3 regions of the Dyella caseinilytica genome follow, and region 3 is predicted to be linked to each of the others. Evidence: predicted binding sites of a transcription regulator. Region 3 holds the regulator's gene; each other region holds the start of a gene.
The links. The regulator HrcA, encoded in region 3, represses chaperone genes, less so after heat shock. The targets are predictions, from matches to a motif close to TTNGCACTCNNNNNNNNNGAGTGCNAA.
Positions count from the first base shown of each region.

Region 1: a site for HrcA is predicted at 2,603-2,629, ahead of rpoH (RNA polymerase sigma factor RpoH). Genes of this name have one in related genera too.
Region 2: a site for HrcA is predicted at 1,777-1,803, ahead of ISN74_RS01820 (co-chaperone GroES). Genes of this name have one in related genera too.

Region 1 is NZ_CP064030.1:3,966,920-3,971,108, reverse strand. It holds gene ftsX (permease-like cell division protein FtsX) at 1-679, shown strand, start outside; gene ISN74_RS17485 (response regulator) at 812-1,654, shown strand; gene ung (uracil-DNA glycosylase) at 1,660-2,370, shown strand; gene rpoH (RNA polymerase sigma factor RpoH) at 2,658-3,515, shown strand; gene ISN74_RS17470 (response regulator transcription factor) at 3,690-4,189, shown strand, end outside.
Region 2 is NZ_CP064030.1:426,384-430,572, reverse strand. It holds gene groL (chaperonin GroEL) at 1-1,301, opposite strand, end outside; gene ISN74_RS01820 (co-chaperone GroES) at 1,414-1,707, opposite strand; gene ISN74_RS01815 (class II aldolase/adducin family protein) at 2,064-2,723, shown strand; gene cutA (divalent-cation tolerance protein CutA) at 2,890-3,219, shown strand; gene ISN74_RS01805 (glutathione binding-like protein) at 3,325-4,032, shown strand.
Region 3 is NZ_CP064030.1:1,985,915-1,990,103, forward strand. It holds gene recN (DNA repair protein RecN) at 1-1,435, opposite strand, end outside; gene hrcA (heat-inducible transcriptional repressor HrcA) at 1,657-2,706, shown strand; gene grpE (nucleotide exchange factor GrpE) at 3,055-3,594, shown strand; gene dnaK (molecular chaperone DnaK) at 3,713-4,189, shown strand, end outside.

The DNA.
Region 1 (4,189 bases), 2.0 Mb from region 3:
ACAACTGCTCGCCAAGCAGGTCGAGCAGCATGACGGCGTCGCCAGCGTCACGGTGAAGACGCCGCAGCAGGGCATGGACGAACTGAGCAAGATGCAGGGCTTCTCCGATTCGCTGCATGCGCTGGACGACAACCCACTACCGTACGTGCTCGAAGTGCAGCCGCAGGACGGCATTTCTGCCGATGCCGCCAATCATCTGGTCGATGATCTGCGCGGCATGCAGGGCGTAGACATCGTGCAAGACAGCGGCACCTGGCGTGAACGCCTGGACGCCCTGCTGAATGTGGGAAATCGCGCTGTGCTGATCCTGGCAGCCTTGTTTGCGCTGGCGGTGTTGCTGGTGGTCGGCAACACGGTACGCGTGGACATCACCAGCCGCGCCGAGGAAATCGGCGTACTGAAACTGATCGGCGCCAGTCGCGCATTCGTGCGCCGCCCGTATCTCTACGCCGGCATCTGGTACGGCCTGTTCAGCGGCATTCTGGCAGTGGGTCTGGCGGTCGCCATTGAGTTTGCGTTGGCCGAACCCGTGGCCCGGCTCAGTCAAGCCTACGGTGGAAAGCTGCGCGTGGGCGGCTTGCCGCCGTGGCTGCTGTTGGCTGTACCGGTGGCCGCCGCCGTCCTCGGCTGGCTCGGCGCCCGCTTGGTCAGCGCCTGGCAGTTGCGGCGCGCTGCATGAACGAATGAGGCAGGCGGTGAAATCGTTCGCACTGCCTCCTGCGAGTCTGAGGCATGATTGACCGGCCAAACGGGCGCAGGGGCGTCTGCCGACGCACGAGCATGGAAGCTTAGGGGATGGTGGGGACTTTTAATGACTGCAAGTATCAGCAGCCGCGACCTCAGCGCTGCACCGCGTGTGCTGGTGGTGGACGGCTCCAAAGTCGTGCGCCAGCTGATCACGCGCGTACTGAAAACCGAGCTGCCGCAGGCTGAGGTCGTAGGTTGTGGCAGCGGCGCGGAAGCGCAGCAGCTGCTCGGCGACGGCGTGTTCGATTTCATTACCGTCGCGTTGCGGCTGCCCGACATGGATGGGCTGGAGCTGGCGCGCTATGTGCGCGAATCCGCGCCGCAGGTGTATGTGCCGATCGTGGTGGTGTCAGGCGACGTCGATGATCGCCTGCATCGCCGCGCGCTGGGCGAACACGTCACGGATTATTTCGACAAATCACTCGGCTTCCAGGCGCTGGCCGAATTCATCCGCGGCTATGTGCGGCCGGAAAGCAGCGCCGAAGGCGTAGTGCTGTACGTGGAGGACAGCCGCGTCGTCGCGCTGGCCACACGCCGCATGCTGGAGAAGATTGGTCTTACCGTACGCCATGTGGTCAGCGTGGAAGATGCGCTGGCCATGCTGGAAACCGAGCGTGCGCAGGGTTTGGTCGGCGTCGATGTCGTGCTGACCGACGTCAGCCTCAAGGGCGAGCTGACCGGCGGCGACCTGCTCAAGTTTATCCGCACCGATTTCGGCTATGGCAAGGGCAAATTGCCGGTGCTGGTGATGACCGGTGATGAAAATCCCGACAATCAGGCCATGCTGATCCGTGCCGGCGCCAATGACCTGGTGGAAAAGCCGGTCGAAGAACGTTTGCTGATCACCAAGCTTCTGTTTCAATTGCGTGTGGCGCAACATCTGCGCGCACGCGAAGAAACAGGCTAGCCGCAATGAGTGATGAAGAACGCATCAAGTTCGAGCCCTCGTGGAAGGAGCGCATTGGCGATTATCTGCAGCGGCCGGACATGCGGGCGCTGTCCGAGTTTCTGCGTGCGGAGAAGCGCAACGGCAAGGTGATCTATCCGCCTGGCCCGGAAATCTTCAATGCCTTCTCGCACACGTCGTTCGATGCGGTGCGTGTGGTGATCCTGGGACAGGATCCGTATCACGGGCCGGGGCAGGCACATGGTTTGTGTTTTTCCGTGCGGCCGGGCGTGCCGGCACCCCCGTCGCTGGTCAACATCTTCAAGGAAATCCAGCGTGACCTGAATATCGCGCCGCCCGATCACGGCTGCCTCACGCCGTGGGCCGATCGCGGCGTGCTACTGCTCAATGCGGTGCTTACCGTGGAGCGCAGTCTGGCTGCTTCGCATCAAGGCAAGGGCTGGGAAGGTTTTACCGATGCAGCTATCGACGCGCTTAACCGCGAGCGCGAAGGCATCGTTTTCATGTTGTGGGGCTCCTATGCGCAACGCAAAGGCCAGCTGATCGATACGCGCCGCCACGCTGTACTGAAATCAGTGCATCCCTCGCCGCTGTCCGCGCATCGCGGTTTTATCGGTTGCGGGCATTTCTCTGCCGCCAACCGTTACCTGGAAAACATTGGGCAGCCACCCATCGACTGGTCACTACCGCCTCGCGCCCAACTCGAAGCCACCTGATCGCCACCCCGCCATGGCGCGGGAAATGAGACGCCGACTTAAGCGTCAGATAGGCCGGGGCTGTTCTGCCAAGGCGAGGCAACCCCTTTCTTTGCCGCACCTCCGCTTACCGGCCCTTCAGCCCCCAAAAGTCATGCTTGAAACCACCCCTCCCGGCAACCATCGGATTGGACAAGGCCGGGGCATTCGTGTACTATTCGGTACATAAAAGGCGCCGGAACTCCGGACGCCTTTAGCACTCCAAGTACCAGAGTGCTAAGCTGACCCCATATTCAGGAGGTTCCAACATGTCCCAAGCCTTGGCAGCGGCCACTTTGCCGGTTCCCAGCGTCGTTGGCAGTCTGGATGCCTACATCTCGGCGGTTCACCGCATCCCGGTGCTCAGCCAGGAAGAAGAGCAGGACCTGTCGCGCCGCTATCAGTCGGAGGAGGATCTTGCCTCCGCCCGCAAGCTGGTGATGTCGCACCTGCGCTTTGTTGTTCACGTGGCCCGTGGCTATAGCGGCTACGGTCTGCAGCTGTCCGATCTTATTCAGGAAGGCAACATCGGCCTGATGAAGGCGGTCAAGCGTTTTGACCCCGATCAGGGCGTGCGCCTGGTCAGTTTTGCCGTGCACTGGATCCGTGCAGAAATGCACGAGTTCATCCTGCGCAACTGGCGCATCGTGAAGGTGGCCACCACCAAGGCGCAGCGCAAGTTGTTCTTCAACCTGCGCAAGAGCAAAAAGCGCTTGGGCTGGATGAATGCCGAGGAAGTGCGCATGGTCGCCAAGGACCTTGGCGTGCCGGAGGCCACGGTGCGCGAGATGGAATCGCGTCTGTCCGGCCGTGACATCGGTTTCGAAGCCCCGGCGGATGCCGAGGACGATGCCAAGCCGGCACCGGAAGCGTTCCTGGTCGACGAAGGCGCTGATCCGTATCAGAACGTGGCCGACGCCGACCAGACTGACAACCAGCTGGAAACCCTGTCGAATGCGCTGCGCAAGCTGGACCAGCGTTCGCGCGACATCATCCAGCGCCGCTGGCTCAATGAGGAAAAGGCCACGCTGCAGGATCTGGCGGATGAGTATGGCGTTTCCGCTGAGCGTATTCGCCAGGTTGAAGCGAATGCGATGAAGAAGATGCGCGGGTTGTTTGCGGCCTGATCTGGCATCGCTTCAAAGCGTGAGTTATGACGGCCTCCCTTGTGGAGGCCGTTTTTGTTGTGGGCGATTACAGGATGAGAGTCTCTGGATGAATCAGGCAAAACCATCCGCGATTCACCTGAGCCCATCCATGGCCTACCCTTACGGTCAACGATGGAACGGCCGGTAACCTGCATGCCCCACATCCTGGTCATCGAAGACGACGAAATCACGGCACGCGAAATCGTGCTGGAGTTGGCCTCGCACGGCATTACCGCCGATCGCGTGCACGATGGCCAGCAAGGTTTCCTGCGCGCGCAGGAGCCGCATTTCGATGCGATCACCCTGGACTTGATGCTGCCCAGCATGGATGGCCTGACCTTGGTGAAACAACTGCGCGAACGCGGCATTACCACGCCGGTGCTGATGATCAGCGCCATGGGCGATGTGGACGAACGCGTGCGCGGCCTGCGCGCAGGTGGCGACGATTACCTCACCAAGCCGTTTGCGCCGGATGAAATGGCGGCGCGCATCGAGGTGCTGCTGCGCCGACACCGGCAAGATCACCCGGCGCAAACCCGGCTACGCGTGGCCGATCTGGAATTGGACATGATCAGCCGCACCGCACGCCGCGGCAGCCGCGAGTTGACCTTGCTGCCCACGGAATACCGCTTGCTGGAATTCCTGATGCGCTA
Region 2 (4,189 bases), 1.6 Mb from region 3:
TCGTTCTCGCCTTTCAGCTTTTCGATCGCAGCCAGCGTGCGGATCAGCGCCACGCCACCACCGGGGACCACGCCTTCTTCAACGGCTGCGCGCGTGGCGTGCAGGGCGTCTTCGACGCGGGCCTTCTTTTCCTTCATTTCGATTTCGGTCGCAGCGCCAACCTTGATCACGGCAACACCGCCGGCCAGCTTGGCCACGCGTTCCTGCAGTTTCTCGCGATCGTAGTCGGACGAGGTCTCTTCGATCTGTGCTTTGATCTGGCCGATGCGCGACTGGATCTTCGCGGCTTCACCAGCACCGTCGATGAGGGTGGTGTTTTCCTTGGTCACGACGACCTTCTTGGCGCGACCCAGATCCTGGATCGTGGCCTTCTCAAGCTGCAGGCCGACTTCTTCGGAAATGACCTGGCCGTTGGTGAGGATGGCCATGTCTTCCAGCATCGCCTTGCGGCGATCGCCGAAGCCCGGGGCCTTCACAGCAGCAACCTTCACGATGCCGCGGATGGTGTTGACCACCAGGGTGGCCAGCGCTTCGCCTTCCACTTCTTCGGCGACGATCAGCAGCGGCTTGCCAGCCTTTGCGACGCCTTCGAGGATCGGCAGCATTTCGCGGACGTTGGAGATCTTCTTGTCGTACAGCAGGATGAAGGGATCTTCCAACTCGACCTGCTGGCTCTGCTGGTTGTTGATGAAGTACGGCGACAGGTAGCCGCGATCGAACTGCATGCCTTCAACCACGTCGAGTTCGTTTTCCAGACCCGAACCTTCTTCCACCGTGATCACGCCTTCCTTGCCGACCTTCTTCATGGCGGTGGCAATGATGTCGCCGATGGCGACGTCGGAGTTGGCGGAGATGGTGCCGACCTGGGCAATCGCCTTGTCGTCAGCGGTGGGCTTGGAGAGCTTCTTGAGCTCTTCCACAGCAGCCGTCACGGCCTTGTCGATGCCGCGCTTGAGGTCCATCGGGTTCATGCCGGCGGCAACCGCCTTCAGGCCTTCGCGCACGAACGCCTGGGCCAGCACGGTGGCGGTGGTGGTGCCGTCACCGGCGTTGTCGGAAGTCTTGGAAGCGGCTTCCTTGACGATCTGGGCGCCCATGTTCTCGTAGGCGTCGGCCAGTTCGATTTCCTTGGCGACAGACACGCCGTCCTTGGTGACGGTCGGGGCGCCGAAGCTCTTCTGGAGCACGACGTTGCGGCCCTTCGGGCCGAGGGTGACTTTGACGGCGTTCGCGAGAGTGTTCACACCCTTGAGGATGCGAGCGCGGGCGTCTTCGCCGAAGCGGACTTCTTTAGCGGCCATAAATTTTTTGCCTCAAAAAATTTAAATTGAATACGGAAAATCTTGCGAGAAACTGCGGAAGGAGCCGAAGGCGACGAGGTGCGATTTTGTTTTTCGCACGTGTCGCGTCAAATCAGCCTTCGATAACAGCCACGATGTCGTCTTCCTTCAGGAAGACCAGCTCTTCGCCATCGATCTTGATGTCCTGGCCCGAGTACTTGCCGAACAACACCACTTCGCCGACCTTCACCGACATCGGACGGACCTTGCCGTCTTCGAGGATGCGGCCTTCACCGGCGGCGATGACCTTGCCGCGGGTCTGCTTTTCAGTGGCGCTATCAGGAATGACGATGCCGCCGGCGGAGACACGCTCCTCTTCCAGGCGCTTGACGATGATGCGATCGTGCAGCGGACGCAGTTTGCTCATGGGATGAACTCCAGCTATGGCTTGGGATGGATAAAGTTTTGCCCCCGACCGGCCTGCTGTGGTGAGCTGTTAGCACTCGGGGAGGGTGAGTGCCAATTCTAGCCACCAAAAAAACCCCTGCAACAGGGGGCGGTCGGGACTAAGGGATTGGATAAGGGTGGCTTGGCGGCTTTCAAGGGCTTTGATGAACAAATACGTTCATCGCCATCGCCCCGGCACCGGCCGGGGTCCGGGGTCCGGGGTCTTTGAGTGGCTGGATCTAGGGATTAGCCCCTGGCGACGGAATCCCCCCTATCGACACCGGCGCCCGAAACGTCAACGATTACCCATTGCATGAACCACAAAGGCTATCGGCAGTGAGTAACGAGCGCTCGCTTCGCGAGGAAATCGTCGCCAACGGTTTGAAACTGACCCCGTCCGGCCTGAGCCAGGGCACCTCGGGCAACCTGAGCATCCGCTTTGGAGAGGGATTCCTGGTCACGCCCAGCGGCGTGCCCTACGGCGAAGTTACCCCGGATGACGTCGTTTACGTGGCGATGGACGGCCACTATGAGCATGCACGCCGCCCATCCAGCGAATGGCGCTTCCATCGGGATATCTATGCCGCACGCCCGGATGCCCATGCCGTGGTCCATGCCCATCCGCCCTATAGCACCGCGCTGGCGATGTGCCGGAAAGCCATCCCCGCGATCCACTACATGATCGCGGTGAGCGGCGGCGACTCGATCCGCTGTTCCGACTACTACACCTACGGCACGCAGGAGCTCTCCGACGCTGTGGTTCGGGCGCTGGAAGGACGCCTGGCCTGCCTGATGGCCAATCACGGCATGATCGCCACCGGCGCGACCATGGAACAGGCCATGTGGCGCGCCGTTGAAGTGGAAACGCTGGCCCGGCAGTACACGCTGGCCCTGCAGATCGGCGATCCCGTGCTGCTGACCAATGCGGAAGTCATTCAAGCGCTGGAAAAATTCGGTAATTACGGGTTGATGTCCCGACCAACACCGCGGACATAGTATTTCCGCATCTGAATACATCGCGTGCTTGCTTCTAACGTCCATCAAACCGACCGTCATCCCGGCGAAAGCCGGGATGACGGTGAGGCAGCTGGATGCTTCTCGCAGGTTTAAGTTCGCAGCACTGATGTATAGGCAGGCCGCCTCTTCCCACTGAGTCAATGCCATGACCGAATCCAACCGCGTGCTGCTCTGCTACTGCACCTGCCCCAACGCAGCAAGTGCGCAGCGTCTGGCTGAAGCGCTAGTTGGCGAATCGCTGGCTGCCTGCGTGAATCGCATTCCCGGGATTCAGTCCACTTATCGCTGGAAGGGCGAGGTCACGACCGATACGGAAGAGTTGCTATTGATCAAGACTACTGCCGAGCGATTCGAAGCATTGAAGGAACGCCTGCTCGCGCTGCACCCCTATGAGCTGCCGGAATTGATTGCCGTGCCGGTGGAGCGTGGCCATACCGCCTATCTGGATTGGGTGCGCGCAGCGGGTGAGGACTGATCGAAACGCAGCGCAAAGTGGTCATGCAAATTTGTCCTAATGTGGCCATTTCATACGACCACGCCAGCCTCTAGCCTGTGGTCAACGAAGAACCAGGACGCCCCCATGATCGACCTGTACTTTGCAGCCACCCCGAACGGCCTGAAGGCCCGGCTGTTCATGGAAGAAGCGCAACTGCCCTATCGCCTGATCACCGTGAGCCTGAGCAAAGGCGAGCAATTCAAGCCGGAATTCCTGGCCATTTCGCCGAACAACAAGATTCCGGCCATCGTCGATCATGAGCCTGCCGGCGGCGGGGAGCCGATCATGATGTTCGAGTCGGGCGCGATCATGCTTTATCTGGCCGAGAAAACCGGCCGCCTGATTCCTGCCGACGCACGCGGCCGCGCCGAGGTGTTGCAGTGGCTGTTCTGGCAAATGGCTGGACTGGGGCCGATGGCTGGGCAGATCGGCCACTTCAATATCTACGCGCCGGAAAAAGTGCCGTACGCGATCGATCGCTATACCCGCGAGACCAGCCGACTCTACGGGGTGCTCAACCAGCAACTGGCTGATCGCGTCTTTATCGCAGGCGACTTTTCGATTGCCGATATCGCCTGCTATCCGTGGATCGTGCCGCATGAAGCGCACGGCCAGGAACTGCAGGCGTTTCCCCACCTCAAACGCTGGTTCGAAACGATGGCAGCGCGCCCGGCGACGTTACGCGTTTATCAGGATGTCGAGAACGTGTATGCGCCTAAACAACCAGCGCTATCAGAGGAAGAACGGCGCGTGCTGTTTGGACAGAGCGCGAGCAGCAATTCTCGCGTTTAGTTCCATGGCCCGTCATTCCGGCGAAGACCGGAATCCATGCTTCGTGCTGACGATGGATTCCGGCCTTCGCCGGAGTGACGAGCAAAAGCAAAGCTACTGACAGGTTCTGTCACTGCCCCGATCTACATTCAAGCATCGCTTTCAGGATCACACGACC
Region 3 (4,189 bases):
CACGAAGTTTCTGGCCGACGACTTCGGCCACGGCGCCGCCGATGCCGGTATCGACTTCGTCGAAGACCATGCAGCCGATGGTGTCTTTACCCAGTGTGGCAACTTCGATGGCCAGGCTGATGCGGGCGAGTTCGCCGCCGGAAGCGACCTTGCGCAGCGGGCGTGGTGGCTGACCGGGGTTGGCGCTGACCAGCAGTTCGCAGCGTTCGCGGCCTTGCGGATCCGGATCGCTGTTTTCAGCCGGCTCGAGCGTGACTTGCAGTACGCCGCCGGCCATGCCGAGTTCGCTCATCAACGCGCTGACTTCTTTGCCAAGCCGTTTGGCGGCAGTCTGGCGGGATTTGCTCAAGGCATCGGCGGCCTTGGCGTAATCGCGTTGCAGCTGATCGCGTTGGGCAGCGAGCCGTTCGAGCGCATCGCCTGCGTTTTCCAGCTCGGTGAGCTCGGTCTGCATCGCGGCGCGCTTGTCGTCGAGTTCGGCCGTTGGCAGGCGATGTTTGCGGGACAGTTCGTGCAGGCGCATCAGGTGCGTATCGACTTCGGCATAGCGCTCCGGGTCGAGATCGACGTCTTGCGCGTAATGTTCCAGGCTGTCGACCGCTTCGTTGAGCTGGATCTGTGCGTTGTCGAGCAATTCCAGCATCGGTGCCAGGCGATCATCGAGCGCGGCAAGCCGACCCAGTTCGGCGTGTGCACGGCCCAGGGCCTGACGCAGTGCGAACTCGCTATCGCCGTCGAGCAGTTCGACCACGCCCGTGATGCCTTCGGTGAGCTTGCTGGCATTGGCCAGGCGCTTGTGGCTGGCCTCCAGCTCGGTCAGCTGAGCGGGAGGGAGCGCCCACTTTTCCAACTCGGTGAGTTCGTGGCGCAGCAATTCGAGGCGGTGCTCGCGATCGTCGCCGCCGCTCAGCTTGCGGATGCGCGCACCAATCTCGCGCCACTGCTGGGCCAGATCGCGCACCTGGGCGACCTGCTTTTCATTTTCCGCATAGGCGTCGAGCAGGTTCAGTTGATGTGCGCGTTCCAAGAGTGCCTGGTGTTCGTGCTGTCCATGGATCTCGACCAGCAGCGCCGCCAGCTCGCCCATCTGGCCGATCGTGGCGGGGCGGCCATTGATCCACGCGCGGGAACTGCCTTCGGCACGGATCACGCGGCGCAATTGGCAGGCGCCGTCCTCGTCCAACTCCTCCCGCTTCAGCCAGCCATGGGCGTCGGGCAGCTGTTTCAGGTCGAATTCGGCTACCAGTTCGGCGCGGTCACTGCCGGCGCGCACGATGCCACTGTCAGCGCGGGCGCCGGCCAGCAGCATCAGGGCATCGACCAGCAGCGATTTGCCGGCGCCCGTCTCCCCGCTGACCACGGTCAGACCAGGGCCAACGTTGATGTCGGCTTCTTCAACAACGGCGAGATGGCGGACGTAGAGGGAGGTGAGCATGGTCAAGGGCGGCAGTGGATCGGACGATTGTAAGGTGGAGCAGGGCATGCGGGGAGGCCACACTGATATGGTCGGCTTTCCTAGTTCCCCCACGCTCAGAGGAGCGAGAACAGAGAATGCCCGGACGCCGCAAGCCGCGCGTTCCCGGGTCCCTTGCTCCTTTCTTGCATTCTCTGCGCGCAAACCTTATTTCTTTACCGTCTCACGGATTGCCACAGCGCATGCCCCATCATCACGATCTCGATATTCGCGCCCGCCGCCTGTTGCGCACCTTGATTGCGCAATATCTGGCCGATGGCGAGCCCGTGGGGTCGCGTACGCTGTCGCGTTCGTCCGGGCTGGACGTGAGTCCGGCCACCATCCGCAACATCATGGCCGACCTGGAAGAGGCCGGGCTGGTGGCGTCGCCGCACACCTCAGCCGGGCGCATTCCCACCCCGCGCGGCCTGCGCCTGTTCGTGGACAGCCTGATCGAATTGCAGCCGCTGCCACGCGACGAAATGGTCCGCCTGCAGCGGGAGCTGCCGCCTGGGCCGATGACCGTGCGTGACATGGTGGGCAATGCTTCGGCGCTGCTTTCGGCGATGACCCACTTTGCTGGCGTGGTGACTGTGCCGCGCCAGACCGATTTCCCGCTGCGCCACATCGACTTCATGACCTTGCCCGATGCCCGGGTGCTGGTGATCCTGGTGTTTTCGGACAATCAGGTACAGAACCGCGTGATCCAGCTGGCCAAGCCGCTGGATAGCCGCGAACTGGAGCAGGCGGCCAATTACATCAACGAGCACTTCGTTGGCTTGCGCGTAGACGACATCCGCGCGCATCTGTTGCTCGAGTTGCGCGAGGCCAGCAGTGAATTGCACCAGTTGCTTTCCAGTGCGGTGGAACTGGCCGCGGCCTCGTTCGCGCCGCAAAACGAGGATGTGCTGGTTAGCGGCCAGACCAACCTGATGGCCTATTCAGAGCTGGCCAATCTGGACCGCCTGCGCGAGCTGTTCGAGGCGTTCCAGAAGAAAAACGAGTTGCTGCAGTTGATGGAGATCTGCGCCAAGGCGCCAGGCGTGCGATTATTCATCGGTGAGGAATCGGGTTTTGCCGCTCTGGATGGTTGCAGTGTGGTCACGGCCAGTTATGGTGCGCAGGGCAGGTTGCTTGGGGCCGTCGGGGTGATCGGTCCGACCCGGATGGCCTATGAACGTGTGATTCCGGTGGTGCAAGCCACTGCGGGTTTACTCAGCGAAGCCTTGAATCGCGCGGCTACGGCCTCATAAAACGCCACGGGAGGCTGAGAGCCTGCTTATGGCCCCTGCGTGGCTCGCGCCGGGAGCTGTTTGCTCGCACGGCAAGGATGAGCGAAGGAGTGTATGTCGATACACGACTGAGCGAAGACGCAGGCGTGGGGGCAAACGGACCCGGCCCGGAGGGTTGCGATTGAGCAATCACCATATGGCAACGCGCGGCTTGACCTGACGGTAGGTCAGGCGCTGTGCCACGCGTTACCATCTGCCGGTTGCTCAATCACAACGCGGGCTACGCAGGGGCCATAAGCAGGCTCTTTTGCCCGCAAGTTTTGACGGTCGGTACAGCGTGCCGGCCACGGACGATGTTTGGAGTTATTCATGCACAACAGCAGCGATTCACCGTCGCCGAACGAGGCGCCTGAGCACGGCGCACAGGCCACTGCTTCGGGCCATGAGCTTGAGGGTTTGAAGGCCAAGGTTGCCGAACTGGAGACCAGCAACAAGGAGTTGCGCGAGACCGTGCTGCGCGAGAAGGCCGAGCTGGAGAACCAGCGTCGCCGCCTGCATCGCGATCTTGAGCAGGCCCGCCGTTTCGCCAACGAGAAGCTGCTGAACGAGTTGCTGCCGGTCTACGACAGCCTCGAACGCGGCCTGACGGTGGAAGGCGGCGATGTGAGCGCGATGCGCGAGGGGCTCAACCTCACGCTGAAGGAATTGCTTCGCATCGCCAGCAATAACGGGTTGGTGCAGGTTGATCCGGTCGATCAGCCGCTCGATCCGGAGCGTCATCACGCAGTGAGCATGGTCGAAGCGCCGGGCAAGGCACCGGGCACCGTGGTTACTGTGCTGCAGAAAGGTTATGTGTTGAACGATCGCTTGTTACGCCCGGCATTGGTGGCCGTGGCCAAGGACGACTGAACGGCGCCTGCAAATTCAGTACTGCAGGGTTTAGCTGATATTGAACGCCTTTCAGCAAAACCCCATCTGATAGCCATTCGCGGCCGAGGGGCCGCTCACGAGATTCCGGAGCATAGACATGGGCAAGATCATCGGCATTGACTTGGGCACGACCAACTCGTGCGTCGCCATCATGGATGGCAGCACCACCAGGGTGATTGAAAACTCGGAAGGTGATCGCACCACGCCATCCATTGTGGCGTTTACCAAGGATGGCGAAGTGATGGTTGGCGCACCGGCCAAGCGCCAGAGCGTCACCAATCCCAAGAACACGTTCTACGCGGTGAAGCGCCTGATCGGCCGCAAGTTCACCGATGCCGAAGTGCAGAAAGACCTGCATATCGTGCCCTACGGCATTGTCGCGCACGATAACGGCGACGCCTGGGTGCAGACCTCCGACGGCAAGAAGATGGCGCCGCAGGAAATCTCCGCCAAAGTGCTGATGAAGATGAAGAAGACCGCCGAAGATTATCTCGGCGAGCCGGTCACCGAAGCGGTGATCACCGTGCCGGCCTACTTCAACGACAGCCAGCGCCAGGCGACCAAGGACGCCGGC